DNA from 2 places in the Streptomyces sclerotialus genome. Region 1 is predicted to be linked to the other one. Evidence: riboswitches for the same ligand, from Rfam matches in the RefSeq annotation. Region 1 holds a riboswitch; the other holds the start of a gene.

What was found. A riboswitch is a leader RNA that binds a small molecule or an ion and turns the genes downstream of it on or off. The one in region 1 is predicted to bind glycine.
Region 2: linked by a shared signal. The riboswitch ahead of gcvP (aminomethyl-transferring glycine dehydrogenase) and the one ahead of gcvT (glycine cleavage system aminomethyltransferase GcvT) in region 1 are both predicted to bind glycine.

What each region holds. Positions count from the first base shown of each region.
Region 1 covers NZ_JBFOHP010000002.1:5,726,822-5,733,083, reverse strand. Annotated here, with positions in the region: gene AAC944_RS25475 (enhanced serine sensitivity protein SseB) at 1-466, opposite strand, end outside; gene AAC944_RS25470 (AAA family ATPase) at 585-1,319, opposite strand; glycine riboswitch at 1,507-1,603, shown strand; gene gcvT (glycine cleavage system aminomethyltransferase GcvT) at 1,756-2,931, shown strand; gene gcvH (glycine cleavage system protein GcvH) at 3,062-3,439, shown strand; gene glyA (serine hydroxymethyltransferase) at 3,501-4,763, shown strand; gene AAC944_RS25450 (L-serine ammonia-lyase) at 5,075-6,262, shown strand, end outside.
Region 2 covers NZ_JBFOHP010000002.1:1,302,191-1,308,452, forward strand. Annotated here, with positions in the region: gene gcvP (aminomethyl-transferring glycine dehydrogenase) at 1-2,228, opposite strand, end outside; glycine riboswitch at 2,417-2,514, opposite strand; gene AAC944_RS05850 (PRC-barrel domain-containing protein) at 2,628-3,038, shown strand; gene AAC944_RS05855 (DNA polymerase IV) at 2,921-4,669, opposite strand; gene AAC944_RS05860 (MerR family transcriptional regulator) at 4,838-5,455, opposite strand; gene AAC944_RS05865 (bifunctional nuclease family protein) at 5,676-6,149, opposite strand; gene ftsR (transcriptional regulator FtsR) at 6,224-6,262, opposite strand, start outside.

The DNA.
Region 1 (6,262 bases):
GCAGACCCTCGCGGGGTACGTCACCGCGGCACAGCTCGGCCACGGCGGGCGGCGGCAGCGGGACGCCGACCGTCCCGTCCGGGTTCACCGCTATGCCGATCTTCGGCGGCATGCCGCGGGCGAACTCGCGGGCCGGTGCGACCGTGAACGACATGTGCGCCCCGACGACCCGCAGGAACTCCTGCTCGGAGCTGAAGACGGGAACGTACGCCAGGCCGTCGGGCAGCTCCACCGTGGGCAGGTCCAGGCCGGGCGCGCCGAAGCCCGCGCTCTCGGGGCCGCCGCCCTTGGGCAGCGGCACCCATATCCGGCTGCGGCCGAGGACCTCGACGATCCGGGCACCGGCTCCGGGATGGCCGACCGACGCCGTGAGCACTTCCTCCAGCTCGTTGGCCGGCCAGGCCAACTGGGGAATGCCCTGCTCGGAAATGCCCTGACCGGGGATGCTCTGCTCCGGAATGTCCATGGTCACCCACCCGCTTCGTGCCGCACTGCCTGATCGAAAACCCTAGCGGCCGACGGCGGGAACTTCGCCCCCCGTCCCGGAGCGCGGACGGAGGGCACGGCGGCACGGGACAGGCGCCTCAGCCGAACGCCGTCCGCTCCAGCGCGTCCGCGGCCCGCCGGTCCAGCAGCACCGCCGCCGTGAAGCCCTTCGGCAGCCGTGCCGTCCGGGCCCTGGTGAGCAGCCGGCGCACCGCGCGCCGGTGCCGCGCGAAGGCGTAGCCGGACACGCCGCGGCCCCTGGCCCGCTGCCCGGACAGCGCCACCTCCGGCGGCACGTCGAGCAGCAGCAGGTGCAGCTCGCGGCCGTCCCGGCGGGCGGTGCGCGCGATCCAGCGGCGCACCCAGGCGAGCGTGCCGCAGTCGTGCACGACCACGCTGCCGCCGGAGCGCAGCGCCCGCCACAGGCCGTAGTAGTGCGAGGCCCGCACCAGCGGCCGGATCAGGCCGTACGGCAGCGCACCGAGCCGGCCGGCCTCCCAGCGCTCCCGTACGTCCTGGGAGTCGATGCGGTGGACGGCCGCTCCGGCCCGGTCCAGCGCCGGGACCACGCGGTGCATCAGCGTGCTCTTGCCGCTGCCCGGCAGGCCCGAGACGACCACCAGGCCGCGGGCGGGAAAGTCCAGCTCACGGACGGCCGGCTCCCCTCCCCCCTCTCCCGTGCCGCGCAGGTCCGTCACGGGGGCGCCGCGGCCCGGACGCACCACCGCCTTGGGTGTGCGGGCGCGGCGGGGCACCGCGCCGCGCGCGACCCCTGCCGACGTCGCGCATGCGGCTTGCCTCTGCACCGTGATCGCCCTCCCCGTCCCGTTCATGGCCTCCCCCTACCCGCAGAGTGTCAAGAAAAGGTAATGAGCTTCAAGCGGAGGGCAGGTCGTGGCGGGTTCGCCCCTGGTTCCCCGGGCGGCGCGGGCCGGGACTCCTGTATCCGGCGATCCCGTGCAATGATGTGCGCGCCGGGCGCCGTGACCGACGCCGGCCGCCAACTGCATACCGGCCGCTTGAATCCGCGCGGGAGAGTCCCCGCCAGGCCACGGCGGGGCGCCGAAGGAGCAAGTCCTCCCTTGAATCTCTCAGGCCCCTGTACTGCGCGGACGAGGCAGATCTGAAAAGCGGGCCGCACGCCGGTGCGGCCCCACCCAAGGTGCAAGCCGAGGCCCCGATGGGGGCTGTCGGTGAACCTCTCAGGTTCCGATGACAGATGGGGAGACGTCCGATACGTCCCTGTCGTCCATTCCGGGAGCCCGCAGCATGAGTGAAGCCCGCCCGTCGCCCGCCACCGCCCCAGATGGAGTCGCTTCGCGACGAAGCGCTCGACTCACCGCGCTCGATGCCACCCATCGCGCCCTCGGCGCGACCATGACCGACTTCGCCGGCTGGGACATGCCGCTGCGCTACGGCAGCGAGCGTGACGAGCACGTCGCCGTCCGTACCCGCGCCGGCCTCTTCGACCTCTCCCACATGGGCGAGCTCACCGTCACCGGACCGCAGGCCGCCGACCTGCTGGACTTCGCCCTGGTCGGCAACATCGGCAAGCTGGCCGCGGGCCGGGCCCGGTACACGATGATCTGCCAGGAGGACGGCGGGATCCTGGACGACCTGATCGTCTACCGGCTGGCCGACCAGGAGTACATGGTCGTGGCCAACGCCTCCAACGCCCAGGTCGTGCTGGACGCGCTCACCGCCCGCCAGGCCGGCTTCGACGCCGCCGTACGGGACGACCGGGACGCGTACGCGCTGCTCGCCGTCCAGGGCCCGGAGTCGGCGGGCATCGTGCAGAGCCTGACGGACGCCGACCTGGACGGGCTGAAGTACTACGCGGGGCTGCCCGGCACCGTCGCGGGCGTCTCCGCGCTGATCGCCCGGACCGGCTACACCGGCGAGGACGGCTTCGAGCTGTTCGTCCGCCCCGCCGACGCGGTCGCCCTCTGGGAGGCGCTGACCGAGGCCGGCAAGGACGCGGGGCTGGTCCCCTGCGGCCTGTCCTGCCGCGACACGCTGCGCCTGGAGGCGGGCATGCCGCTGTACGGGAACGAGCTGAGCACCTCGCTGACGCCCTTCGACGCGGGGCTCGGGCGGGTCGTGAAGTTCGAGAAGGCCGGGAACGAGGGCCGCTTCGTGGGCCGCGAGGCGCTGGCGGCCGCCGCCGAGCGGGCCGAGCAGAACCCGCCGCGCAAGCTGGTCGGACTGATCGCCGAGGGCCGCCGGGTGCCACGCGCCGGCTACCCCGTCGTGGACGCCGAGGGCACCGCCATCGGCACCGTCACCTCCGGCGCCCCCTCCCCCACCCTCGGCAAGCCGATCGCGATGGCGTACGTGGACGCGGCGCACGCCGAGCCGGGGACGAAGGGCGTCGCCGTGGACATCCGCGGCAAGCACGAGGCGTACGAGGTGGTCGCGCTGCCCTTCTACAAGCGGGAGAAGTGACCGTACGGCCCGCTGCCGCCAGGAGAAATGGCCGCACGACGGCCGCCCGGCCGGTAGAAGTGACGCAGTCGCGTCTCACCTGTCAAGACCCTCTGCACGATCATTCCCGCGTATCCAGGAGAATCGAACCATGAGCAACCCCCAGCAGCTCCGCTACAGCAAGGAGCACGAGTGGCTGTCGGCCGCCGAGGACGGCGTCTCGACGGTCGGCATCACCGAGCACGCGGCCAACGCGCTCGGTGACGTCGTCTTCGCTCAGCTCCCCGAGGTCGGCGACACCGTCACCGCGGGCGAGTCCTGCGGCGAGCTGGAGTCGACCAAGTCCGTCAGCGATCTCTACTCCCCGGTCGACGGTGAGGTCACCGAGATCAACGAGGACGTCGTGGCCGACCCGTCGCTGGTGAATTCCGCCCCCTTCGAGGGCGGCTGGCTGTTCAAGGTGAAGCTGAGCGGCGAGCCGGAGAACCTGCTCTCCGCCGACGAGTACACCGCCTTCACCGCCGGCTGACCTGCCCACCCGCCGTACGAGGGGCCGTTCCCCCCTCGGAGGCTCCCACCCAGGAAGACTCATGTCGCTTCTGAACAGCTCCCTCCATGAGCTCGACCCCGACGTCGCCGCCGCTGTCGACGCCGAACTCCACCGTCAGCAGTCCACCCTCGAAATGATCGCGTCGGAGAACTTCGCTCCGGCCGCCGTCATGGAGGCCCAGGGCTCGGTCCTCACCAACAAGTACGCCGAGGGCTACCCGGGCCGCCGCTACTACGGCGGCTGCGAGCACGTCGACGTCACCGAGCAGATCGCGATCGACCGGGTCAAGGAGCTGTTCGGCGCCGAGTACGCCAACGTGCAGCCGCACTCCGGCGCCTCCGCGAACCAGGCCGCGCTGTTCGCCATGGCCAAGCCCGGCGACACGATCCTCGGCCTGGACCTGGCGCACGGCGGGCACCTCACCCACGGCATGCGCCTGAACTTCTCCGGCAAGCAGTTCAACGTGGTCCCCTACCACGTCGACAGCGACGGCCTGGTCGACATGGCCGAGGTCGAGCAGCTCGCCAAGGAGCACCGCCCCAAGGTGATCATCGCGGGCTGGTCGGCGTACCCGCGCCAGCTGGACTTCGCGGCGTTCCGGCGGATCGCCGACGAGGTCGAGGCGTACCTGTGGGTCGACATGGCGCACTTCGCCGGCCTGGTCGCGGCGGGCCTGCACCCGAACCCGGTCGAGCACGCCGACATCGTGACCTCCACCACGCACAAGACGCTCGGCGGTCCGCGCGGCGGCATCATCCTCGCCAAGAAGGACTTCGCGAAGAAGCTGAACTCGTCCGTCTTCCCGGGCTTCCAGGGCGGCCCCCTGGAGCACGTGATCGCGGCCAAGGCGGTCTCCTTCAAGGTCGCGGCCTCGGAGGACTTCAAGGAGCGCCAGCAGCGCACCGTCGAGGGCGCCCGGATCCTGGCCGAGCGTCTGACCTCCCCGGACGCGCGTGAGGCGGGCGTCAACGTGCTGTCCGGCGGCACGGACGTGCACCTGGTCCTGGTCGACCTGCGCGACAGCGACCTGGACGGCCAGCAGGCCGAGGACCGCCTCCACGAGGTCGGCATCACCGTCAACCGCAACGCCGTCCCGAACGACCCGCGGCCCCCGATGGTCACCTCGGGTCTGCGGATCGGCACCCCGGCCCTGGCCACCCGCGGCTTCCAGGCCGAGGACTTCCGCGAGGTCGCCGACATCATCGCGCTGGCGCTGAAGCCGGAGTACGACGCGGCCGCCCTGAAGGCCCGCGTCACCGCGCTGGCCGACAAGCACCCGCTCTACCCGGAGCTGGGCAAGTGACGCACTGACGTACGCAGGACCGCGGGCCCGGGGCGCAGCCGTCCCGGGCCCGCGGTCCTGCACGCCGCGCCACGGCCCCGGCGCGGCGCCCGGCCCGTAGGCCGTCCCTCACAACCCACTGGTAACGGTTCTGCTCTGCCCCGTGAGCGCGTTAGGCTCGCCGTGCGGCCGCAGAAACGTCCCGCTTTATCCGGGTCCCCACCGTCCGACCCGGATCGTCCGGCCGGTCCCCCACCCCTGGGCCCGGACCCCATGGCCTGCTCTCGCCCAGCACCACCTCTCGCCACCGAGCAGTCAAAGGAGCCCGCCCCGTGGCCATCTCCGTCTTCGATCTCTTCTCCATCGGCATCGGCCCGTCGTCCTCGCACACGGTCGGCCCGATGCGCGCGGCACGGATGTTCGTCGGCCGCCTCAAGAAGGACGGCCTCCTCGCACAGACCGCCGCCGTACGGGCCGAGCTGTTCGGCTCGCTCGGCGCCACCGGCCACGGCCACGGCACCCCCAAGGCGGTGCTGCTGGGCCTGGAGGGCCACTCCCCGCGCACCGTGGACGTCGAGAAGGCCGACGACATGGTCGAGCGCATCCGCACCACCAAGCGGCTGCGGCTGCTGGACGCCGAGATAGGCGATGCGCACGAGATCGGCTTCGACGAGTCCACCGAGCTGATCCTGCACCGCCGCCGCTCGCTGCCGTACCACGCCAACGGCATGACGCTGTTCGCCTACGACGAGCACGGCGCACCGCTGCTGGAGAAGACCTACTACTCCGTCGGCGGCGGCTTCGTCGTGGACGAGGACGCGGTCGGCGCCGACCGCATCAAGCTCGACGACACCGTGCTGAAGTACCCCTTCCGCACCGGCGACGAACTGCTGCGGCTCTCCCACGACACCGGCCTGTCCATCTCCGCGCTGATGCTGGAGAACGAGAAAGCCTGGCGCACCGAGGAAGAGATCCGCGCTGGACTGCTGGAGATCTGGCAGGTCATGCAGGCCTGCGTGGCCCGCGGCACCAGCCGCGAGGGCATCCTGCCCGGCGGGCTGAAGGTCCGCCGCCGGGCCGCCAACGCCGCCCGCGCACTGCGCGCCGAAGGCGACCCGCAGGCCCGCGCCATGGAGTGGATCACGCTGTACGCGATGGCGGTGAACGAGGAGAACGCCGCCGGCGGCCGGGTGGTGACCGCGCCCACCAACGGCGCGGCCGGCATCATCCCCGCCGTCCTGCACTACTACAGGAACTTCGTGCCCGGCGCGGACGAGGAGGGCGTGATCCGCTTCCTGCTGGCCGCGGGCGCCATCGGCATGCTCTTCAAGGAGAACGCCTCCATTTCCGGCGCCGAGGTCGGCTGCCAGGGCGAGGTGGGCTCGGCCTGCTCGATGGCGGCCGGCGGCCTGGCGGAGGTACTGGGCGGCTCCCCCGAGCAGGTGGAGAACGCCGCGGAGATCGGTATGGAACACAACCTGGGCCTGACCTGCGACCCGGTCGGCGGCCTGGTGCAGATC
Region 2 (6,262 bases), 4.4 Mb from region 1:
GTGGGCTGCAGCGGGTGGTTGGGGAGGTACGGCGCGAGGTGCGCGCGCACGCCGACCGGGCCGACGCCGGGACCGCCGCCGCCGTGCGGGATGCAGAAGGTCTTGTGCAGGTTCAGGTGCGAGACGTCGCCGCCGAACTTGCCCGGCTCGGCGACGCCGACCAGCGCGTTGAGGTTGGCGCCGTCGACGTAGACCTGGCCGCCCGCGTCGTGCACGGCCGCGCAGATCTGGGTGATGTGCTCCTCGAACACACCGTGCGTGGACGGGTAGGTCACCATCAGGACGGCCAGCTCGTCGCGGTACTGCTCGATCTTGGCGTGCAGGTCGTCGGCGTCGACCTCGCCGTCCTCGCCGGTCTTGACGACGACGACCTTCATGCCGGCCATCACGGCGCTGGCGGCGTTGGTGCCGTGCGCGGAGGACGGGATGAGGCAGACGGTGCGCTGCTCGTCGCCGTTGGCGCGGTGATACGCACGGACCGCCAGCAGGCCCGCGAGCTCGCCCTGCGAACCGGCGTTGGGCTGCAGGGAGACCTTGTCGTAGCCGGTGACGACGGCGAGGCGCTCCTCCAGCTCCTGGATGAGGGTGAGGTAGCCCTGGGCCTGGTCCACCGGCGCGAAGGGGTGCAGCTGGCCGAACTGCGGCCAGGTCACCGGCTCCATCTCGGTGGTGGCGTTCAGCTTCATCGTGCAGGAGCCGAGCGGGATCATGCCGCGGTCCAGCGCGTAGTCGCGGTCGGCGAGGGTGCGCAGGTAGCGCAGCATCGCGGTCTCGGAGCGGTGCTGGTGAAAGACCGGGTGGGCGAGGTAGTCGTCGGTGCGCAGCAGGGACTCGGGCAGCGCGTCGGCGGCGGCCGCGTCCAGCTGCTCGATGTCGCCCTGGACGCCGAAGGCGCCGAGTACGGCGGTGAGCTGGGCGCGGCCGGTGGTCTCGTCGCAGGCGATGCCGACCAGGTCGGCGTCGACGTGGCGGAGGTTGACGCCGGCCTCGCGGGCGGCGGCGACGACCTCGGCGGCGCGGCCGGGAACCCGTGCGGTGAGCGTGTCGAAGTACGTACCGTGCACGACCTCGACGCCGCCGGCGCGCAGGCCCTCGGCGAGGACGGTGGCGTAGCGGTGGGTACGGCGGGCGATGGCGGCCAGGCCCTCGGGGCCGTGGTAGACGGCGTACATGCCGGCCATGACGGCGAGGAGGACCTGCGCGGTGCAGATGTTGCTGGTGGCCTTCTCGCGGCGGATGTGCTGCTCGCGGGTCTGGAGGGCCAGGCGGTAGGCCTTGTTGCCGTCGGCGTCGACGGAGACGCCGACGAGGCGGCCGGGGAGGCTGCGGGCGAACTTCTCGCGGACGGCCATGTAGCCGGCGTGCGGGCCGCCGAAGCCCATCGGGACGCCGAAGCGCTGGGTGGTGCCGACGGCGATGTCGGCGCCCAGCTCGCCGGGCGAGGTGAGCAGCGTCAGGGCGAGCAGGTCGGCGGCGATGGTCACGATCGCGCCAAGTTCGTGAGCTTGTTCGATGACGGCGCGAGGGTCGCGGACCGCGCCGGACGCGCCGGGGTACTGCAGCAGCACGCCGAAGACGCCGCGCTCGGCGATCTCGGCGGGGATGCCGTCGCTCAGGTCGGCGACGACAACCTCGACGCCGGTGGGCTCGGCGCGGGTCTCTATGACGGCGACGGTCTGCGGCAGACAGTCGGCGTCGACGAGGAAGACGCCCTTCTTGACCTTGCCGACGCGGCGGGAGAGGGCCATGGCCTCGGCGGCGGCGGTGCCCTCGTCCAGCAGGGAGGCGCCGGAGGTGGGCAGGCCGGTGAGGTCGGCGACCATGGTCTGGAAGTTGAGCAGCGCCTCCAGGCGGCCCTGCGAGATCTCCGGCTGGTACGGGGTGTACGCGGTGTACCAGGCGGGGTTCTCCATGACGTTGCGCAGGATGACCGGCGGGGTGAAGGTGCCGTAGTAGCCCAGGCCGATCATGGAGGAGAGCACGCGGTTGCGGTCCGCGAGGCCCCGCAGCTCGTCCAGGACGTCCGCTTCGGTACGGCCTCGGGGCAGGTCCAGCGCCTCCGCGCTCTTGATCACGTCGGGGACGGCGGCCGCGGTGAGTTCGTCCAGCGAGCCGAAGCCGATGTGGGCGAGCATCTTGGCCTGGGCCGCCTGATCGGGGCCGATGTGGCGGTGCTCGAAGGGGGTGCCGCGTTCCAGCTCGGTCAGCGAAGTGCGGTGGGTGGTCATCTGCGGGGGCCTCCTGGTCTCTGGGACCTACGAGGGGCACCACGGCGCGGGTGCCCGGACGGCCTCCCCCTCTGTCATCTCAACCTGAGAGCTTCACCGGAACGTACGCAGCGCCCGGTTTTCACCGTCGGTGAGGAGGGGCTCCGGTACTGCGCTGGTCCGTGGCCCGCCCTGCTTTCCAGAGTGATCTCGTCCGCGCGGTACAGGTGCCTGAGAGATTCCGGGGAGGAGTTGCTCCTTCGGCGCCTCCGGCCCGGGGGACGGAGAACTCTCCCGCACGGGGTCATCGATCGCTGACCAGCCTACCAGCGTGACTGCTCGGCATCCCTCGAGTGGCCAGGGTGGGGAATGTGCCGTTTCGTAGGGTGCACAGGGCAGTTCCGGTAAGTAGGAGGAACCGTGCAGACCGATATCGATCCCCGCAGTCTGATCGGCCGCAAGGCGTTCGACCGGCACGGCACCAAGATCGGCACCATCGACGAGGTGTACCTGGACGACGCGACCGGCGAGCCGGAGTGGGCGGCGATCCGCACGGGCCTCTTCAGCCGGGACGCGTTCGTGCCCCTGGAACCGAGCCGGCTGGTCGAGGACGCGCTGCACGTGCCGTACGAGCGGAAGCTGATCAAGGACGCGCCGGACTTCGGTGTGGGCCGGCACCTCTCCCCCGAGCAGGAACTCCAGCTCTACCACCACTACCGGCTGGATATCTCCGCCACCGACACGGCACTCGCCGGCGACGACACCGGCGGTCCGGCCACCGGCTCCGCCGACCGGGACTTCGGGCGGATAGCGGGCTCGCCGGAGGACTGAACAGCAGACTGAGGCGAATCCCCGGATATCGGCGAGGGCGCTGCGCCGCCGTTGCCCTCCGAGGGGGCTTCACCGCCCGCCGAGACCGCTCCCTCACCTGCCGACGAGGGCTCCCCACCGCCCGGGGTCGCTTCCTCACCTGCCGACGAGGGATCCCCACCGCCCGGGGTCGCACCGCCGCCGGCCGCGGCCGGTACACGGTCCGCCACGGCCGCTACTCGGTCCGCCGAGGCCGGCAGGTCACCCGCGGCCGCGCCGTCCGGGCCGCCGCCCACCAGGGGCAGCGGCTCCCCCGGCGCCAGCTCCGGATCGTCCACCAGGAACGTCTTCACCCGCCCCGGCGCGGACCAGGGCTGCTCGAACCGTACGGTGACCCGCCCCAGGCCACTTCCCTGGACCCATCCGGGGCCGTACTCGGCATGGACCACGTCCAGGCCCGGCACCCACCTCCTGGGGCGCTCAGCGGCCTCCTCAGGCTCTTGCGCCGCGCTGTTCCCGTGCGTACCGGCTGCCGCCTTCGCCTCCTCGGCCAGCCGGGCCTCCTCGGCCGCCCGCTCCGTCGCCGCCTGCGCGAAGAGGTCCTCCTGCGTGAAGTCGGCGAGGCCGCTCACACCCACGCCGAGCAGCCGCACCCCGCCCGTCGTGTCGATCAGCTCCAGCAGCCGCCCGGCCGCCTCCCGCACCACCGCGGGGTCGTCCGTCGGCCCGCGCTGGGTCTCGGACCTGGTCAGCGTGGAGAAATCGTAGTTACGCACCTTCAGCACGACCGTACGGCCCGAGCGCCCCGCCGCCCGCAGCCGCTGCACGCACCGGTCCGCCAGCCGCATCACCTCGGCGCGCACCCGCGTGCGGTCGGTGAGGTCCACCTCGAAGGTGTCCTCGACGGAGATCGACTTGGCGTCCCGCTCCGCGACCACCGGCCGGTCGTCCTGCCCGAGCGCCATGGCGTACAGCCCCGCGCCGTGCGCCCGCCCCAGGAGCCGCACCAGCTCCGCCTCGCCCGCCTCGGCGGTCTCCGCCACCGTGTGGATCCCCGCCTTACGCAGCGCCTCGGCCGTGGCCGGGCCGACGCCGGGCAGCGTCCGCACGGTCATCGGACCGAGCAGCTCGCGCTCGGTGCCCGGCTCGATCAGCACCAGGCCGTCGGGCTTGGCCTGCTCGGACGCGATCTTCGCGAGCATCTTGGCGCCCGCGAGGCCCACCGAGCCGGTCAGTCCCGTCACCGCGCGGATGTCGCGGCGCAGCTGCTCCCCCACCGCGCGGGCCGACTCGGGGTCGTCGGCGACCCCGCCGGCCTCCAGGTCCACGAACGCCTCGTCCAGGCTCAGCGGCTCCACCAGGGGCGACAGCTCGTGCAGCAGCGCCATGACCTTGTCGCTGACCTCGCGGTACACGTGGAAGCGCGGCGCGAGATACGCGGCGTTGGGGCAGAGCCGGCGGGCCTGGGCGGTGGGCATCGCCGAGCGGACCCCGAAGACGCGGGCTTCGTACGAGGCCGTGGAGACGACCCCGCGCGTGCCGATGCCGCCCACCACCACGGGCTTCCCCCGCAGGCTGGGCTTGGCCGCCTGCTCGGCGGCCGCGAAGAACGCATCCATGTCCAGATGCAGGATCGTCGGCGCACGTCTCACGTCACTGATGGTGCCGTACGCCACTGACAATCGGCCGCCCGGCGGGCCGCGGAGCCTGCGACGAAGCGCTCAGAGAGCCTGCGACGAACCGCTCCGAGGCCTCGCCTGCCTGGCGGAAAGCCTCCGGGTGTCCTGCCCCGGGCCCGTTCCTCGACGGGCCCGGGTCGCTCAGACCGCGCGGTTGCGGCGGCGTGCCAGCTCGTCGTGGGGGTTGTGTCCGACGAGGGTCTCGCCGGTGTCCACGCGCTCTCCGTGCAGCTGCGAGAGCCCGGCCTCCACGTCCCGCCAGACCACGCCGACGGCGATGCCGAAGACCCCCTGACCGCCCTGGAGCAGGTCGACGACCTCATCCGGAGAGGTGCACTCGTACACCGTCGCGCCGTCGCTCATCAGGGTCATCTGCGCCAGGTCGGACAGCTCGCGCGAGGCGAGGTGCTGCACCGCCGTGCGGATGTTCTGCAGCGAGACGCCGGTGTCGAGCAGCCGCTTGACGATCTTCAGGACGACGACGTCCCGGAAGCTGTAGAGCCGCTGGGTGCCCGAGCCGTACGCGGGCCGCACGCTGGGCTCCACCAGGCCCGTACGCGCCCAGTAGTCCAGCTGCCGGTAGGTGATGCCCGCTGCGGCACATGCCGTCGGGCCTCGGTACCCGATGGTCTCGGCACCGCGGTCCACCGGCTTCCCGGTGGACTGCGCCGGGGCACGGTTCATCGGGGCACGGTTCGCCGCGCCAGTGTGAAGCGGCAAAGCCCCTCCCGCCGCCGTACCGTCGCCGGTGATTGCCACGCCGACCTCCGTCCTCCACGTCCCGGACGGGACCTGCCTCATCGACGGTATGCAGTCACTCGGGGTGCGTCAACGATCGCCGCGCTCGCCACGCCGAGTGATAATCACCCTACGAGTGGTTTCACGTGACTTTATGCGGGGAATGTCTGGTGGGTTGTGCGCCGGATCTGCTCTCGTGCGCCCCCGCACGCCACCTGGCGGCGGCGAGTCCGCACCTGCCCTACTGGCTGTTGGTCCCGAAGTCCTCGGGCGAGATCTGGTCGAGGAACTCGCGGAACTTCTCCACCTCGTCCTCCTGCTCGTCCGGGATCGCGATGCCGGCGTCGTCCAACACCCCGTCGGTCCCGTAGATCGGAGTACCCGTGCGGAGCGCCAGCGCTATGGCGTCGGACGGGCGGGCGCTGACCTCCACGCCGCTGGCGAAGACCAGCTCGGCGTAGAAGACACCTTCCCGCAGGTCCGTGATGCGCACCTGGGACAGCTCCTGGCCCACCGCCTCCAGCACGTCCTTGAAGAGGTCATGCGTCAGCGGCCTGGCAGGGGCCATGCCCTGCTGGGCGAAGGCGATGGCGGTCGCCTCGCCGGGCCCGATCCAAATGGGCAGGTAGCGGTCGCCTCCCACCTCGCGCAACAGCACGATCGGTTGGTTGGAAGGCATTTCCACCCGGACACCCACGACGTCGAGCTCGTTCACACAGCAACCCTAGGACGTGCCCGGCCGGTTTGGATAGTCGGGCACCCCCTCGGCGGGGGTGACCGCACCCAAGGTCACGGCAGCCGGACGTGGAGAGCGGCCTGGACCAAGGC